DNA from 3 places in the Cytobacillus sp. BC1816 genome. Region 2 is predicted to be linked to each of the others. Evidence: riboswitches for the same ligand, from Rfam matches in the RefSeq annotation. Region 2 holds a riboswitch; each other region holds the start of a gene.
The links. A riboswitch is a leader RNA that binds a small molecule or an ion and turns the genes downstream of it on or off. The one in region 2 is predicted to bind cobalamin.
Positions count from the first base shown of each region.

Region 1: another riboswitch for cobalamin. It lies ahead of cobJ (precorrin-3B C(17)-methyltransferase); the one in region 2 lies ahead of ACR42H_RS01230 (ABC transporter substrate-binding protein).
Region 3: another riboswitch for cobalamin. It lies ahead of ACR42H_RS18240 (ribonucleoside-diphosphate reductase subunit alpha); the one in region 2 lies ahead of ACR42H_RS01230 (ABC transporter substrate-binding protein).

Region 1 covers NZ_CP195611.1:2,939,260-2,944,420, reverse strand. Annotated here, with positions in the region: gene ACR42H_RS15075 (amidohydrolase) at 1-1,445, shown strand, start outside; cobalamin riboswitch at 1,775-1,953, shown strand; gene cobJ (precorrin-3B C(17)-methyltransferase) at 2,186-3,808, shown strand; gene cobK (precorrin-6A reductase) at 3,818-4,588, shown strand; gene ACR42H_RS15060 (precorrin-8X methylmutase) at 4,576-5,161, shown strand, end outside.
Region 2 covers NZ_CP195611.1:221,615-226,775, forward strand. Annotated here, with positions in the region: gene ACR42H_RS01220 (FtsW/RodA/SpoVE family cell cycle protein) at 1-834, opposite strand, end outside; gene ACR42H_RS01225 (hypothetical protein) at 1,200-1,976, shown strand; cobalamin riboswitch at 2,057-2,261, shown strand; gene ACR42H_RS01230 (ABC transporter substrate-binding protein) at 2,557-3,531, shown strand; gene ACR42H_RS01235 (FecCD family ABC transporter permease) at 3,497-4,549, shown strand; gene ACR42H_RS01240 (adenosylcobinamide amidohydrolase) at 4,691-5,161, shown strand, end outside.
Region 3 covers NZ_CP195611.1:3,588,951-3,594,111, forward strand. Annotated here, with positions in the region: gene ACR42H_RS18235 (ribonucleotide-diphosphate reductase subunit beta) at 1-14, opposite strand, end outside; gene ACR42H_RS18240 (ribonucleoside-diphosphate reductase subunit alpha) at 26-2,248, opposite strand; cobalamin riboswitch at 2,383-2,576, opposite strand; gene ACR42H_RS18245 (hypothetical protein) at 2,703-2,831, opposite strand; gene ACR42H_RS18250 (heavy metal translocating P-type ATPase) at 2,989-5,161, opposite strand, start outside.

The DNA of each region.
Region 1 (5,161 bases), 2.6 Mb from region 2:
TATGGACCTCCAAACTTTTTGAAGTATATCTTGCAGAGCTTGAGAGCCACGAAGAATATGTACAGGCGGTCGCTAATTTTAGGGAGAAAAACCCCAATGCTAAAGTCATTACTGGGGATGGATGGGTGAACGGTCCCTATGAACAGGCGGATGGTACGAACCCAGGCCCTAAGAAAGAGGATTTGGATGCCGTCGTTTCAGATATACCTGTTATGCTTTACTCTATCGATGGACACTCGGTTTGGGTCAATTCAAAAGCGCTGGAGATTGCCGGAATTACCAAGGATACAGCGGTTCCTAAAGGTGGTATGATCGAGCGTAATCCTGACGGTTCTCCCCGTGGTGTATTGCGAGAAGGAGCAATGGATCTGCTCGCAGATGTCCAAGCGCTGTCTAACTTAACGGATGAACAATATAAAGAGGCAATTCTGGAATTTCAAAAAGAAATGCATAGCTTTGGTATGACGGGTGTCATGAATATGTCAGGCGGTGATAGAAGTTTAAAAGTATTGAATGAATTAGAAAAAGAGGGTAAGTTGACCATGCGGGTTGCCAATGCAATTGTATTTGGACCAGAAACTCAACCGGAAGAAGCGGTTGCGAAAATAGAAGAGGCTGGTAAAAAGTATAATTCAGATTGGCTTTCAGTGAACACCGTAAAATTATTTGCTGATGGTGTAACTGAAGGGAAAACAGCTCTCTTTGTTGAACCATATACCAAGAATGCCGGAATGGGATCCCACCACCACGGTGATGCGAATTGGAAAGAGGATACTTTCAATAGGATGGTCTCAAAACTAGATAAGGAAGATATACAAGTACACATTCACGCAATCGGCGATGGAGCAGTTAAAATGGGCCTTGATGCCCTGGAATTGGCAAAGAAAGAAAATGAAGAGCACAATTCCCGCCACACTATTACTCATATCAGTGCTATTCAGGATAGTGACATCTCCCGTATGGCGAATTTAGGTGTTATTGCGAGCCTGCAGCCCTTTTGGTTTTACAAAGATCAGTATTATGACTTAGAGAAGGCAATGATAGGAGAGGAACGTGCATTAGCCATGTATCCAGCAAGAGAAATGTGGGAAGCTGGAGTAACGATTGCCAGCAGCAGCGATTATCCGCCCACCCCTGATTATCGACCATTGAACGCGGTAGAAACTGGAGTTACAAGAAACAGTCCTTATCCAGAAGAGCAGGATTCTGATTTGGTTCGAAATATTGATCAAGCACTTACTTTAAAGGAAATGATACAGTCATACACAAAGAATGTTGCTTATCAAATATATCGTGAAAATGACTTAGGTTCACTTAAAGCCGGGAAGAAAGCGGATATGGTTGTTCTTGGAGAGGATCTTACCAATATTGAACCAAAAAATATATCTGAAACCTCTATTGTTTACACGATTGTTGATGGGAAGATAGTTTTTAAAGGAGAATAAAATCGAGGTTCAAATTTTAATATAGCTGCCAAACCAGGTGGCTTTTTTCTTTTTACTCTTATAACTTATTGAGGTGGTTTGTTGTTATTGTTTTTACAAACCAAAGAAGAGTTGCATCACTGATCTAATCATTATAAATTTATTTTAACTTTATGAAAGACTAATGCACATTTTGTTATATCGCAGCGAAATTAACTCCTGAACAGCAGAAGTAAGCTTTTTACCAAATCCTATATCAAAAGAGCAAAGGCATTATCATAGCATTAGAAAAATTATGAAAAAAATAATATGTCAAATTTGGTCATTATATGTTATATTAGTAAAAAATTAATATATCAATTTGAATAAGTGCTCACTTTTGGTGAGGTAAAAGGGAATCCAGTGAAAATCTGGTACAGCCCCCGCTACTGTAATAGCTGATGAAATTACAATGCCACTGAGAAATCGGGAAGGTGTAAGAGTAAAAAGAAGCTTAAGTCAGGAAACCTGCTTATTTAAACGACACTTGCTTTTCGGAGGGAGAAGTATAGGCGGGACAATTATGATCAATTGTTTTTGAGTTTCAGTATGCTTATTCTTATACTGTCATTTCATATGCCTGTATTCCTTTGAAAAGGAGTGCAGGCATTTTTTATTTGGCAAGAAGCATTGTACTTTGAGAATGGTCTTGCGCAGGGGCCTGCTCGAGCAGCATGGGAGCAGGCAAGGCGCATGTGCTTTTCTTAATTGGAGGTTAGTCTATGAAGAAGGGAAAAATCTTTGTTGTCGGCTTTGGTCCGGGTGATCGTGAGCATATAACCAAACGGGCTGTGGATGCGCTGCAGCAGAGTGATTGCATTATTGGCTACAAAACATACGTAGAGCTGATCATGCCATTCGTAACAGCAAGTTCCATTGTCAGCACAGGGATGACTGAGGAGGTATCCCGTGCGCAGGATGCAGTGAAAAGAGCGGAAGCTGGTCATATTGTTTCCGTAATATCGAGCGGTGACTCGGGCGTATACGGCATGGCCGGCTTAGTGTATGAAGTGCTGATTGAAATGGGATGGACGGAAGAAGAAGGAATCGAAGTGGAAATTGTTCCTGGCATCTCGGCAATAAATTCATGTGCGAGTTTACTGGGTGCACCTGTCATGCATGACTCCTGCACCATCAGTCTGAGTGATCATTTAACACCCTGGACTGTGATCGAGAAGCGCATTGAAGCAGCCGGAATGGCGGATTTTGTCATTGCGTTATATAACCCGAAAAGCGGCAGGAGGACACGGCAGATTGTCGAGGCACAAAGGATTCTATTAAAATATCGTTCTCCTGATACACCAGTGGGGCTTGTGAAAAGTGCTTACCGCGAAAATCAAAATGTCATTCTGACTACACTGGCGGAAATGCTTGAACACGATATAGGTATGCTGACAACAGTTGTGATCGGGAATTCCTCCACTTTCTTTTATGACAACAAGATCATTACGCCTCGCGGATATCAGAGAAAGTATACGCTTGGCGAAGAGAAGCAAAGCTTAAAGCCGCATCAGCGTTTAAAAAAGGAAGCGGAGCCATGGGCATTAAATCAGGAAACCGGGGAAGCGCAAGCCGGCTACGAGCAGATTGAAAGCAAAAAACAAGAAGCCAGCTCACTGGATATGGCTTTTAAGGCTTTATCGATGGTGACGAAATCGGAGGTTGACCAAACACATTTGGTGCAGCAGCCAATCGAGGATATTTTTGAATTTGCGGTTTCGCCTGGTGTTGCCAATAAATTTATTACGCCGGACCAAATGCGCGTATTGGCAGAAGCTGTTGGCGAGAAGGGCACCATGGAATATACACCGGATCACCGATTTTTAATCAAGATTCCAACCGGACGGCCTCAGTCAATTGTGGAAAAACTCGAACAAAACCATCTGACAGTCATGCCAGCAGGCGATGTTCTAAATCTAAAAGCCTGCGATTTTTGCTACGGGGAGAAAGCAGAATCCATTCCATATGCAGAGGAAATTGCAGATGAACTGGGGGGCTTAAAGCTTCCAAAGGAATTACATATTGGCTTTAATGGCTGCGGCATGGCCTGTTATCGGGCCGTATTTGATGATATCGGCATTGTTTACCGCAAGAAGAAGTTTGATTTATTTATCGGGGCAAAGCCGGTTGGCCGTACAGCCCATGCTGCCCAGCCGGTGGCAGAGGGGATTGAGCCCGATCAGCTGGTGCCGTTATTAAAGGAGATTATAGAAGAATACAAAGAAAATGCGCATCCAAATGAACGGCTTTTTAAATATTTTAAGCGCGTGAAAAAAATTCAGTATTTTACCTATCAGGATATGAGCTCTAAGATCGAAGTCGAGCCGGCACCATGCGGGGATTAGGAGGATTTCATGATTTTATTTTTAGCAGGCACAAGTGATGCGAGAGCATTAGCCATTCAATTGAAAAATCAAGGTTATCCCTTATTGGCAACCGTTGTCACAGAATCGGCAGCTGATAGTTTGAAAGCTGAAGGCATTTCTTATAAAGTGGGGCGTCTGTCAGAAAATGACATGATCGAACTAATTCAGATGCAAGAGATGACCACTGTGATTGATGCCAGTCATCCCTATGCGGAAGAAGCTTCAAAAACAGCAATGGCAGCAGCCAAAGCATGCAGCATTCCTTACATACGTTACGAAAGGCCAAATGAACAGTTTACCTCACCGCTCATAACAGAAACAGAAAGTTATGAGGAAGCTGCAAAATTGGCTCAATCGCATAAAGGAACGATCATGCTGACAACCGGCAGCAAAACGCTGGAAATCTTCACAAAATATTTAATGCGAGATGATATCCGGCTTGTATGCAGGATGCTTCCCAACATGGGAAACATGGAAAAATGTCATAAGCTCGGTGTTAAACAAAAGGACATTATTGCGATCCAGGGACCATTTTCTGAATCATTAAATAAAGCTCTTTGTGAGCAATATGAAGTGACTCTGATGATTACTAAAGAAAGCGGCAAAGTGGGATCGGTGGATGAAAAAATGACCGCTGCTCTGGATTTGGGGATTCCTGTTATTTTAATCAAGCGGCCGCCGCTCGTATATGAAAACTTCTGCACTTCTTTCGAAGAAGTGACTCAAAGATTGGGAGGTCTTTACACATGGCAAACATGAACTTTAACACCACATTTGTACCGGTAACGGTAGATCCGGATAAAATTTACGATCACAGCTTCGCGATTATTAAAGAGGAGATGGGTGAACATCCATTTACAGATGAGCAGTGGCTGGTGGTTCGGCGTGTCATCCATGCCTCGGCAGATTTCGAGCTGGGCAGAAGCATGATTTTTACACCTGATGCCATTGAAGCAGGGGTTCAATCCATTCTAGCGGGCCGTCATGTCGTGGCAGATGTACAGATGATTGAAAGCGGGTCAGGGCGCAGGCGATTCCAAAAGCATGGCGGGGACCTGCATTGTTATATTGCGGATGAAGATGTTGCAAAGGAAGCGAAGGCCCAGGGAACGACACGTGCCATTATTTCCATGCAAAAAGCTACGAGTCTGCATGAAGGAGGAATCTACGCCATCGGCAATGCGCCAACCGCGCTGCTGGAATTGATTCGTTTAGTGAAAGATGGGCTCGCAAAACCCGATTTGATTATTGGCATGCCAGTCGGCTTTGTATCAGCGGCAGAGTCTAAAGCCGAGCTGGCCGTGCTTGAAGGAATCCCATTTATTACGAATG
Region 2 (5,161 bases):
AGTATGGGCATCAGGCACATACACCTGTCTGTCAGTAAACCCTTTACCGGATATTAATCCTGAGCCGATTGCGAGCATGGAGTTGTACAGCTGCATTCCTGCTCCCTGCTTGTGATTAACCGGGTCAAGCCAGGAATAAATTCTGCTGAACTGATAGGGGTCTATCCCAAGGTACTTCTCCAAAATCTCCGGTGCTATGATGACCAGATATAGAACGGTTCCTGCAAAGGCGCCCAGGATCCCATAAATCGGAACAAGGATTTTCCAGGTGATTCCGGAAACCAGGATGATTCCTGTTAATATGGCGATGATGACAAGGGCGGTACCCAGGTCTTCAATAATAATCAATCCTAATGGGGGCAATGTGGCTGCCCCTAATTTGATTAGAAGGAAAAAGTCCGTGCCTGCGGTCTTTGCCTGAAATTTCAGATGGTGGTCAGCGATGATTTTGCTGAGGGCAATGATAAGGAATACCTTAACAAACTCAGAAGGCTGCACAGAACCAAGTCCAGGAATGATATACCACAATGTAGCCCCTTTGCGCTCTGGTGCAATGCTATCCGGTGCAATGAATAACCCGACAAGCAATAGGATGCCTAAACCGTACAGCGGCCAAGTAAGCCTTCTGATTTGCTCGCTGTCAAAATACATGACAATTGCCACAATGATAGCTCCGACAACATAATTTTTTATTTGTGAGACGACAAAATTCCCTTCATATTGATTGGAGGATTGTCCGCTGTAAATAGCGATGCAGCTGATGAGGAAAAATAGCAGCAGAAGAAAGCATAACGTCCAATCGAATCGGTCTGAGAATCTATTATTCTTGTTCATTTGTATACACCTGGTTTCTTTACCTTTTTTTACATTTTTATCCTAACAAAGAAAAATAACCCTTACAATGGAGAACAGATTACATTTTTTCTCTGCATGTAGTTAGACGAATGAATCAGCATGATGGTTTCCTGTATTTTCAAAAAATCCGGGAATGATGCAATTTAAAATTTTTTCTCATCGGCAAGATATTTTCAGCTATTTTTGCTACAATAAGAGAATAAAATACTGGATATTTAACAGGCAGTTTCAAAAGAAGCTGTCTTTTTACTAATTTGTGAAGGCGCTTGCGCTATTCTTATCTGTCTAGCCCAGTGCTTTTCTTTGAAAACACCACTTTGGGTAACGGTTCGGAGGTTTCGCCATTGAAAAGAAGGAATCATGCTATTCGTGATCTCATCTACATCCATCTTAATGAACAGGATCAGTATGTGATGACTTATGGAATTGAGTTTGCAGAGTTTGCCCATACTCTCTCAGATTCTATTAATAATCTGCTTTTGTTAAAGCATCGTTTTGAGCATGGGGACTTTAATACCCACACGATGTTTGATTATGTGTCAAGGGACAAGCTGGGCAGGCTGGTTGAGGATGATGTATATGGCTATGGCGATTTTTGCTGGATTGATTTCGAGGAAGAGGAAGCGGTGAATGAGCTTCCCGGCCAGACAATTGCTGAGCTCCTTTATCTCGGCCATGTCAAGGAACATCTTAAGCCGCCTTTTTACAATTATCTGAGCAATCGCTATGTGTACCTTGCCCATGATGATGGCTGGTTTAACCGCACATATTATCGCGATCTGAACGATTTTTACCGCATGCTTGGGGAAGTAATCCCCGGTAAAATGGGACAGATGAAAGTCGAAAAAACGCTCCTTGGCATAAAAAAGAAAAAGACGTATCCTCCAATCACCAGAGATGTCCTGCTTTCCTTAAAAGCTCTTATGAAAGAAGGAGCGGTCCTTTCCATTAAGGATATCGAACAGAATCGGGTCCGGATAGAAATTCCTATTTGGATTATTGGTGACTTTGCGAATATGGATGATATGTATGATGAGTATGAAGCCATTGTAAAAGAGCCATGTGAGGCGAAGGTTGTGTTTGATAAGAAAACAAGGGAATGGAAAATATACTCGCGTTAGAATTCTGAACTTTTTTACAACATTCAGCAAATTTCTCTTACTTTTTCTATGTGATGGTGTATAATCGGAGATAGAAAATTTTATATCCGCATAGAATAGGTGTCTTCTCAAAAGGGTTTTAAAACAGGCTCTTTTGAAGACTTAATAGGGAAGCTGGTGAAATTCCAGCGCGGTCCCGCCACTGTAAATGGAAGCTGTCTGTAAATCCACTGTACAGGAATGTATGGGAAGGAGCAGAACGCATTGACCATGAGCCAGGAGACCTGCCTGATTCTTAAGCACCCATAAACCTACGAGGATAGGGAGGTGTTTGGTCCGGCCATCCCTTTTGCACTGATTGATAAATGACCATACCAACATCTCCTTGCCGTTCGAGGGGATGTTTTTTATTTGGCTGATTCTAAAAGTCTATGGGCGGCTAACTTAGTTTCTGCCACTGAGTTGATTGCAGCGGAGTGTACTTGATCCTCGGAAATCAACGCGCTTCGTTTGTAAGCTAAAAAATATTATGAGAACATTTTTTAAGATGGTGTTAGACACCACTCGAATTTTGTCGAAAGTTCTAGGAGGATTGCTGAGTATGAGAAAATTGTATGCATTTTTATTAACAATGCTTCTGGCTGCAGGAGTGCTTGCAGGCTGCGGCGGGAGTGCTGAACAGCCTAAAGAAGAGAAAAAGGCTGAGGAAGGGCAGAATGCCGGCGGGGAAGAGGCTGCTTTTCCTGTAACGATAAAGGATGCTCTTGATAATGAAATCACCATTGACTCCAAGCCTGAAAGAATTGTGTCCATGATTCCAAGCAACACCGAAATTGCATTTGAATTGGGACTTGGAGAAGAAGTTGTCGGAGTCTCCGATTTTGATAACTACCCGCCCGAAGCCACAGAAAAAGAAAAGATTGGCGGCATGGAATTCAATGTCGAAAAAATTATTTCTTTAAATCCGGATCTTGTCCTTGCTCACGCTTCAAGCGCACATAATTCGGAAGCTGGGCTTCAGCAATTAAGAGATGCAGGTGTGACCGTCCTTGTTGTCAATGATGCGAAGAGCTTTGATCAGGTTTATGAATCCATTGTAATGGTTGGAACCGCAGCGGGAGAGAAAGATAAAGCTGAGCAGCTTGTTTCAGATATGAAGAGCAAGCTCGAGGAAATTAAAACAAAAGCTCAGGGCATAAAAGAAGAAGACCGCAAATCGGTATTCGTGGAAGTTTCACCTGCTCCTGATATCTATACAGCAGGTACAGAAACATTTATGGACGAAATGTTAAGTGCCATCAATGCAGAAAATATCATTACGGAAGAAGGATGGCCAAAAATGGATCCGGAAGCGATTATCGAAAGGAATCCTGATGTAATCATCACAACTCATGGCTATTACACTGAAGATGCTGTCGGCAATGTAATGGGCAGGGATGGCTGGCAGGATATAACCGCAGTGAAAAATAAGCAGGTTGCCGATGTTGATTCCGATATGGTAACCCGCTCTGGCCCTCGTATTATTGAAGGAGTCGAGGAACTTGCAAAAGCAGTATATCCGGACGTATTTAAATAATAAATTTTTAGCTTATATAACAGCAGCTGCTTTCCTGCTTTTTGCCATTCTGATGGGGATTTCAATTGGAACAGTGTCTGTTCACCCCATGACGATTATCAGAGTAATAAGCGCTGAGCTATTTCCTTTTATTTCATTGGAAAACACGGATGCTATGCATTCAAATATCATTATGAATATTCGCCTGCCTCGCGTATTGCTGGCTGGCTTAGTAGGGGCGTCTCTTGCAATTGCGGGAGCCGCCTTTCAAGGTTTATTAAGAAATCCGCTGGCAGATCCATATACAATTGGGGTTTCGTCCGGGGCTTCACTCGGTGCTGTTTTAACATTGTTCTTAGGATTATCCATTCCGTTTGCAGGAATGTTTACACTGCCGTTATTCAGCATTTTATTTTCCTTTTTAACCATTTTTGCCGTCTTGCTATTTGCCAGGAAAATTGAAAGATCCATGAAAGTGGAAACGATTATTTTAACAGGCATTATCTTCAGTTCTTTTCTTGGCGCTCTAATTTCTCTGATGATTGCCCTTACTGGAGAGGAGCTAAGACAGATTATTGGCTGGCTTCTTGGCAGTGTATCCATGAGAGGCTGGGCGTATATTAAAATTATCATTCCGTTTTTTGTACTGGGTGCCATCCTTCTTTTAGTGAACAGCAAAGAGCTTAATGCCATGAGCTTCGGAGAAGAAAAGGCCCAGCATATAGGGGTGGACGTTCAGAAGAGAAAGATGATGGTCCTGATAGCTGGCTCCATCTTGACTGGTGCGGCTGTAGCTGTGTCTGGAACGATAGGATTTGTCGGCCTTGTGATCCCTCATCTGACCAGGCTGTTATGGGGACCGGATCATAGGCATTTATTGCCGCTATCCATTCTGATGGGTGCAGGCTTTCTTATTATTGCCGATCTGGTTTCACGAACGATCATTGCACCAACAGAGCTTCCAATCGGTGTGATTACAGCGATAATCGGTGCACCTGCGTTTGCCATTATTTTAATTAAAAGAAAGAATAAACTTTGAACTTCGATAACTGTCCAGCGCAGGCGTCCACCCATTCAAAGGGGGCGCCCAAGGGGAAACTTCCTTGGGTTTTGTTTGCAGGAACAAGCGGTTTTTACTTGTTCCGAAGGCGTATCTTAGTTCAGAAAGAAGTGGTTAATCATGCTAAGCGTTCAGCAAGTTACTGGCGGATATGCCGGTGCACCGGTTGTGAAAAATATCAGCTTTGAAGTGGAAAAAGGGGAGCTCTTCGGAATATTGGGGCCGAATGGAAGCGGCAAGACCACGATTCTGAAGATGCTGAGCGGCATTCTGCCTCATAAGTCAGGAGATATACTGATCAAAGGAAAGAACCTTTCACAGTATACACCGAAAGAGCTTGCAAAAATTATTGCTGTTCTGCCGCAGCACTCCTCTCAGGCCTTTTCTTACACCGTAAAGGAAACGGTTTCCCTTGGCCGATATGCCCATCAAAAGGGGTGGTTCCAGAGCTGGTCCAGCAAAGATGAAGAAGCGGTCAATCGCGTCATGGAGCAGACAGGCATTTCCCATTTTCAGGATTATGATATTCAGCAATTATCCGGAGGCGAAAGACAAAGGGTGTTTTTAGCCCAGGCCCTTGCCCAGGAGCCG
Region 3 (5,161 bases), 2.0 Mb from region 2:
TTTAGAGTATTCATAAGGTCCTCCTTTAGCTTGAGCAAGATTCACAGTCTTCCACCTCAGATGAAGTTGAACGGATATAATACGTTGTTTTTAATTTTTGCTTCCATGCTGAAAGATGCAGATTCAAAAGATCGATTGCTTTAATATGGTTAGGTATATAGAAATTAAAAGAAATAGCTTGATCTATATGTTTTTGTCTGTTTGCATTCTGCCTGATGCTCCACTCCTGGTTAATATGATAGGCAGATTTATAATACCAAATGGTCTCACTGTTAATATCAGGTGCTGTCACAGGGATCCGGTAATCCTTTTTCTCTTCGGAATACTGCTTGTTGAATATAGGATCAATACTTGGAGTGCTTCCTGCAATTAAAGCAGTTGATGCATTAGGGGCAACCGCCAGCAAATAAGCATTTCGAACACCGTTTTCCCTTACCTCCTTGCTTAATGCAGCCCAGTCCATGTCTGACTCTGCCTCCAGATATCCCCGCTTGTCAAAGTAGGCACCCGTTTCCCAATCAGAACCTTTAAAGGCTGAATAGCTTCCTTTTTCTTTTGCCAGGCTCATAGAACTTTTTATCGCTAAAAAAGCAATTTGCTCATATAGAATGTCAGCGAATGTTTCTGCTTCTTCGCTTTCCCATGTGATTTTTTTCAGTGCAAGAAGGTGGTGCCATCCAAATGTCCCCAGTCCAATCGCACGGTACTTTTGGTTTGTGATCTGGCCTTGCGGCACTGGAATACTATTAATATCAATGACATTATCAAGCATTCGCACCTGAATTGGCACAAGCCTTTCAAGTACTCCCTCACTTATGGCCCTTGCAAGATTGATGGATGAAAGATTGCAGACAACGAAGTCTCCTGGCTGTTTTTCGATAATAATTCTCCCATCCCTTGTATATTCTTCAGCCCTCTTTGTAACACTTTGGTTTTGTACGATTTCAGTGCACAGGTTTGTACAATAAATCATTCCGCAATGTGAATTGGCATTTTTCCGATTTACTTCATCCCGGTAAAACATAAATGGTGTCCCTGTTTCAAGCTGGCTTCTCATGATGGATTTCATTATATCGATAGCAGGCACTTTTTCCCTTGATAGATTCGGGTTATCTATGCACTCTTTATATTTCTGGCGGAATGAACCTTCGCCTTCACCTTCGTCATAAAAGTCTTCCAATGAAAAGCCCATTACCTTTCGGACTTCATGGGGATCAAATAAATACCAATATCCCCGGCTTTCAACTTTTTCCATAAACAAATCCGGAATGCAGACACCTGTGAATAAATCATGTGTTCGCTGCCTTTCATCTCCATTGTTAAGCTTTGCATCAAGAAACGAGAAGATATCTTTATGCCAGACATCCAGATAGACGCTTATAGCACCCTGCCTTTGTCCAAGCTGATCAACACTGACAGCTGTGTTATTCAGCTGCTTCATCCAGGGAATCACACCTGAAGATGCACCCTTAAATCCTTTAATATCACTGCCTCTGCTGCGGATTTTCCCCATATATACTCCGATTCCGCCTCCATTTTTAGATAGTGATGCAATATCGGTATTGCTGTCATATATAGAATCAAGACTGTCATCAACGGTCTCAATGAAACAGCTTGAAAGCTGTCCCCAGTTTTTCCCTGCATTGGCGAGTGTTGGAGTGGCAACAGTCATATACAAACCACTCATTGCCCAGTAAGCTTCTTTAATAAGTTCAAGCCGCTTACCCTTCGGCTCCATTTTCATCAGCACCATGCTGATGATCATGAACCGCTCCTGTGGAAGCTCATAAAGATTTTTCTGTTTGTCTCTGGCAAGATATCGGTCAGCCAGCATTTTCAACCCCAAATATGTAAATAAGCGGTCATTTTCTTTCTTTATGAAGCGGGCAAGTTCATTTATCTCCTGCTTTGAATACACATCTAATAAATCCTGTTCATAAATTCCCAAAGCCGTCAGCCGTTCAATTAACGTATAAAAATGTTTGTAGCAATCATCCGGCAGGCATTCTCTATTTTTTCCTGACTCAGTATAAAGCTTCTTAAGAAGCAGACGTGACGCGGCAAAAGTCCAATCAGGCTCATCAATGCTGATAAAAGATAAACAATCCAGTATAAGCTGGTCGTACATTGCCTCCGCTCTGAGCTGGCTCATATCTTCATACCTTTTTAAAAGCTGCCCAATGCCGAGCTGTGGAAATTCTGTCTTAAGTTCTTCTAAAATTTCTATCGGTTGTATGGTTTGGACCATCTTACTTCCTCCTAAAGGCAAAATAAAAATCCGCCCGGAAAATGAGCGGATCAAACGATAGTATAATAGCATGCAGAAGATGAATAAACGGCCATTACGCGATCGTTTCATCATCTCAATCCCCGAAGATAAGAAACATTCGATCGCCCTGGCAGGTCTCCTGGCTTGTGCTTCACTCTACTAAAAGCCCTTCCCATACAAACGCCATGAAGCGTTTTGTACAGTGGCATGCTCTTTTCGTCTGCACTTACAGTTGCGGGGACAGCTTCGGTTTTACACCGAATTCCCTATTAAGTCCTCATAGGACACCAATCACGATCTATATGTAGTTTTTATTCTTTTTATTATATACTATATATTGTAGATGATTCTATCATATAGATAAATAGATTACAAATTTTAAATCGTTAATGCACGAAAAAGAACAGGGGGGATTCCCTCTGCTCTTTACTTCTCATTCATGATTTTCCATTTCAATATCATGAGATACCGGCTCTGGGGTAGCCCAAAAAGTATCATATACAGCATACCCTGCCATTACAAGAACGAGGTAAGCAATCGCTGCACCTGCCCATTTTTTCATTTTAGATACTCCTTTCAATTAAACGTTTTTTCATTTATCGCAGTCTAACTGGCAGTAAGCCCCAACTTCAGGGGGATGACTGGAGGGCAGCTGCCCTAAAGGACCGGTTGGTTCAACTATTAATCAGAAGGGAAAAGCATCCCCGCTAATTGAAGTTTCACTTTATTTTTACTCTTTGTAAACGAAGTGCATTTAAAACAACAGATACGGAGCTGAACGCCATTGCAGCGCCGGCAAGCCAAGGTGCGAGGAACCCTAACGCAGCTACCGGGATGCCAAGTGTATTGTATCCAAATGCCCAGAATAGATTTTGTTTTATATTCCTTATGGTTTTTTTACTCATCAGGATGGCGTCTGCAATACTATTTAAATCCCCTCTCATTAGCGTAATATCAGCTGTTTCCATCGCAACGTCTGTACCGGTTCCGATCGCCATTCCAATATCAGCTACAGCAAGTGCAGGTGCATCGTTAATACCATCGCCGACCATGGCGACTTTTTTCCCCTGGTTTTGAAGTTTTTTTACTTCTTCTGCCTTGCCTTCAGGTAAAACCTCTGCAATTGCAGAGTCTATCCCCACTTCCTCAGCTATTGCCTGAGCCGTACGTTTGTTATCTCCCGTAATCATAATGACCTCAATCCCCAGTTTCCTTAAGCGATTGATTGCATCTCTGGAAGTTTCCTTTATTGTATCCGCAACGGCCACGATACCTGCATATTTGCCATCAACCGCGACAAGCATTGCCGTTTTTCCGTTTTCCTCAAGTGTTTCCATTTCGAGTTTGGCTGATTGGACATTAACGTCGTATTTGTCCATTAATCTTCTTGTACCTATTAAAAGCTCTTTGCCATCCACTTTCGCTTTTATTCCATACCCGGGAATAGCTTCAAATTCAACTGGATTAAATAGCGTGATCCCTTTATCCTTTATTCCCTTTACGATCGCTTCAGCCAATGGATGCTCAGACTGTTTCTCCGCTGACCCTACAAGTTGGAGAAATATCCTTTCTTCAACTTTGCCTTCCGTAATCACATCTGTTAAAACCGGTTTGCCATGTGTAACTGTTCCAGTTTTATCAAGAACGACTGTAGTGATTTCGTGCGTGAGCTCCAAGTGCTCTCCGCCTTTAAAAAGAACCCCATATTCCGCTGCCCGGCCAGAGCCGGCCATTATAGAGGTTGGCGTCGCCAGACCTAGAGCACATGGACATGCAATCACCAGGACAGCAATCAATTTTTCGAGTGCATCTGCAAAATTTCCAGGACTTACCCATATATACCACACCAGGAATGTAACCACTGCTATGGTCACAACAATTGGAACGAATATCCCAGAGATTCTGTCTGCCATTCGCTGTATGGGTGCTTTTGAACCTTGCGCTTCTTCAACCACTTTTATAATCTGTGACAATGCACTATCTTTGCCGACTTTAGTGGCTTTAATTTTCAGGAACCCATTTTTATTAATGGTGGACCCAATAACTGTGTCTCCTGCTGTTTTATCAACAGGTACGCTTTCCCCTGTCAGCATGGATTCATCTAAAGCAGACTGTCCTTCGATAATTTCACCATCAACTGGAATTTTTTCACCCGGCTTTACAAATATGATTTCCCCAGTAATGACTTCTTCAAGGGGAATTTCAATTTCTTCCCCTTCCCTTAAGACAGTTGCTGTTTTTGCCTGCAGTCCAATAAGCTTTTTGATTGCTTCTGAAGAACGTCCCTTAGCCCGAGCTTCAAACAGCTTGCCTAAGATTATTAATGTTATAAGGATGGCACTTGTTTCGTAATAGAGTTCCACCATATGGGCATTGTTGCCTATTGTTAAAATTGATTGGTATAAGCTATAGAAAAAAGCAGCAGAAGTACCGAGTGCAACCAGCACATCCATATTGGCGCTCTTATTTTTTAATGCCTTATATGCCCCGACATAAAATTGCTTTCCTATAAAAAATTGTACCGGAGCTGCAAGAGCCAGCTGCACCCACGGATTCATAAACATATCGGGAACATAAATAAATGATGTAAACTCGAAATGTCCAACCATGGACCAGAATAAAGGGATGGAAAGAATTAAAGAAAAAATAAACTTGCCTTTTTGTTTTTCAATTTCCTTTTCCCGATAACCTGCGATATCCTGATCTTTATCCATTTTCACTTTCGCCTGATACCCTAAATTCTCCACTTTCATTATCATGTCCTGGATGGAGATTTGTTCAGGATTATATTCCACAGTGCCAGTTTCAAGAGCCAGATTGACTACAGCCTGTTTGACGCCTGGAAGCTTATTAAGTCCCTTTTCAATCCTTCCAGAGCAAGCAGCGCAAGTC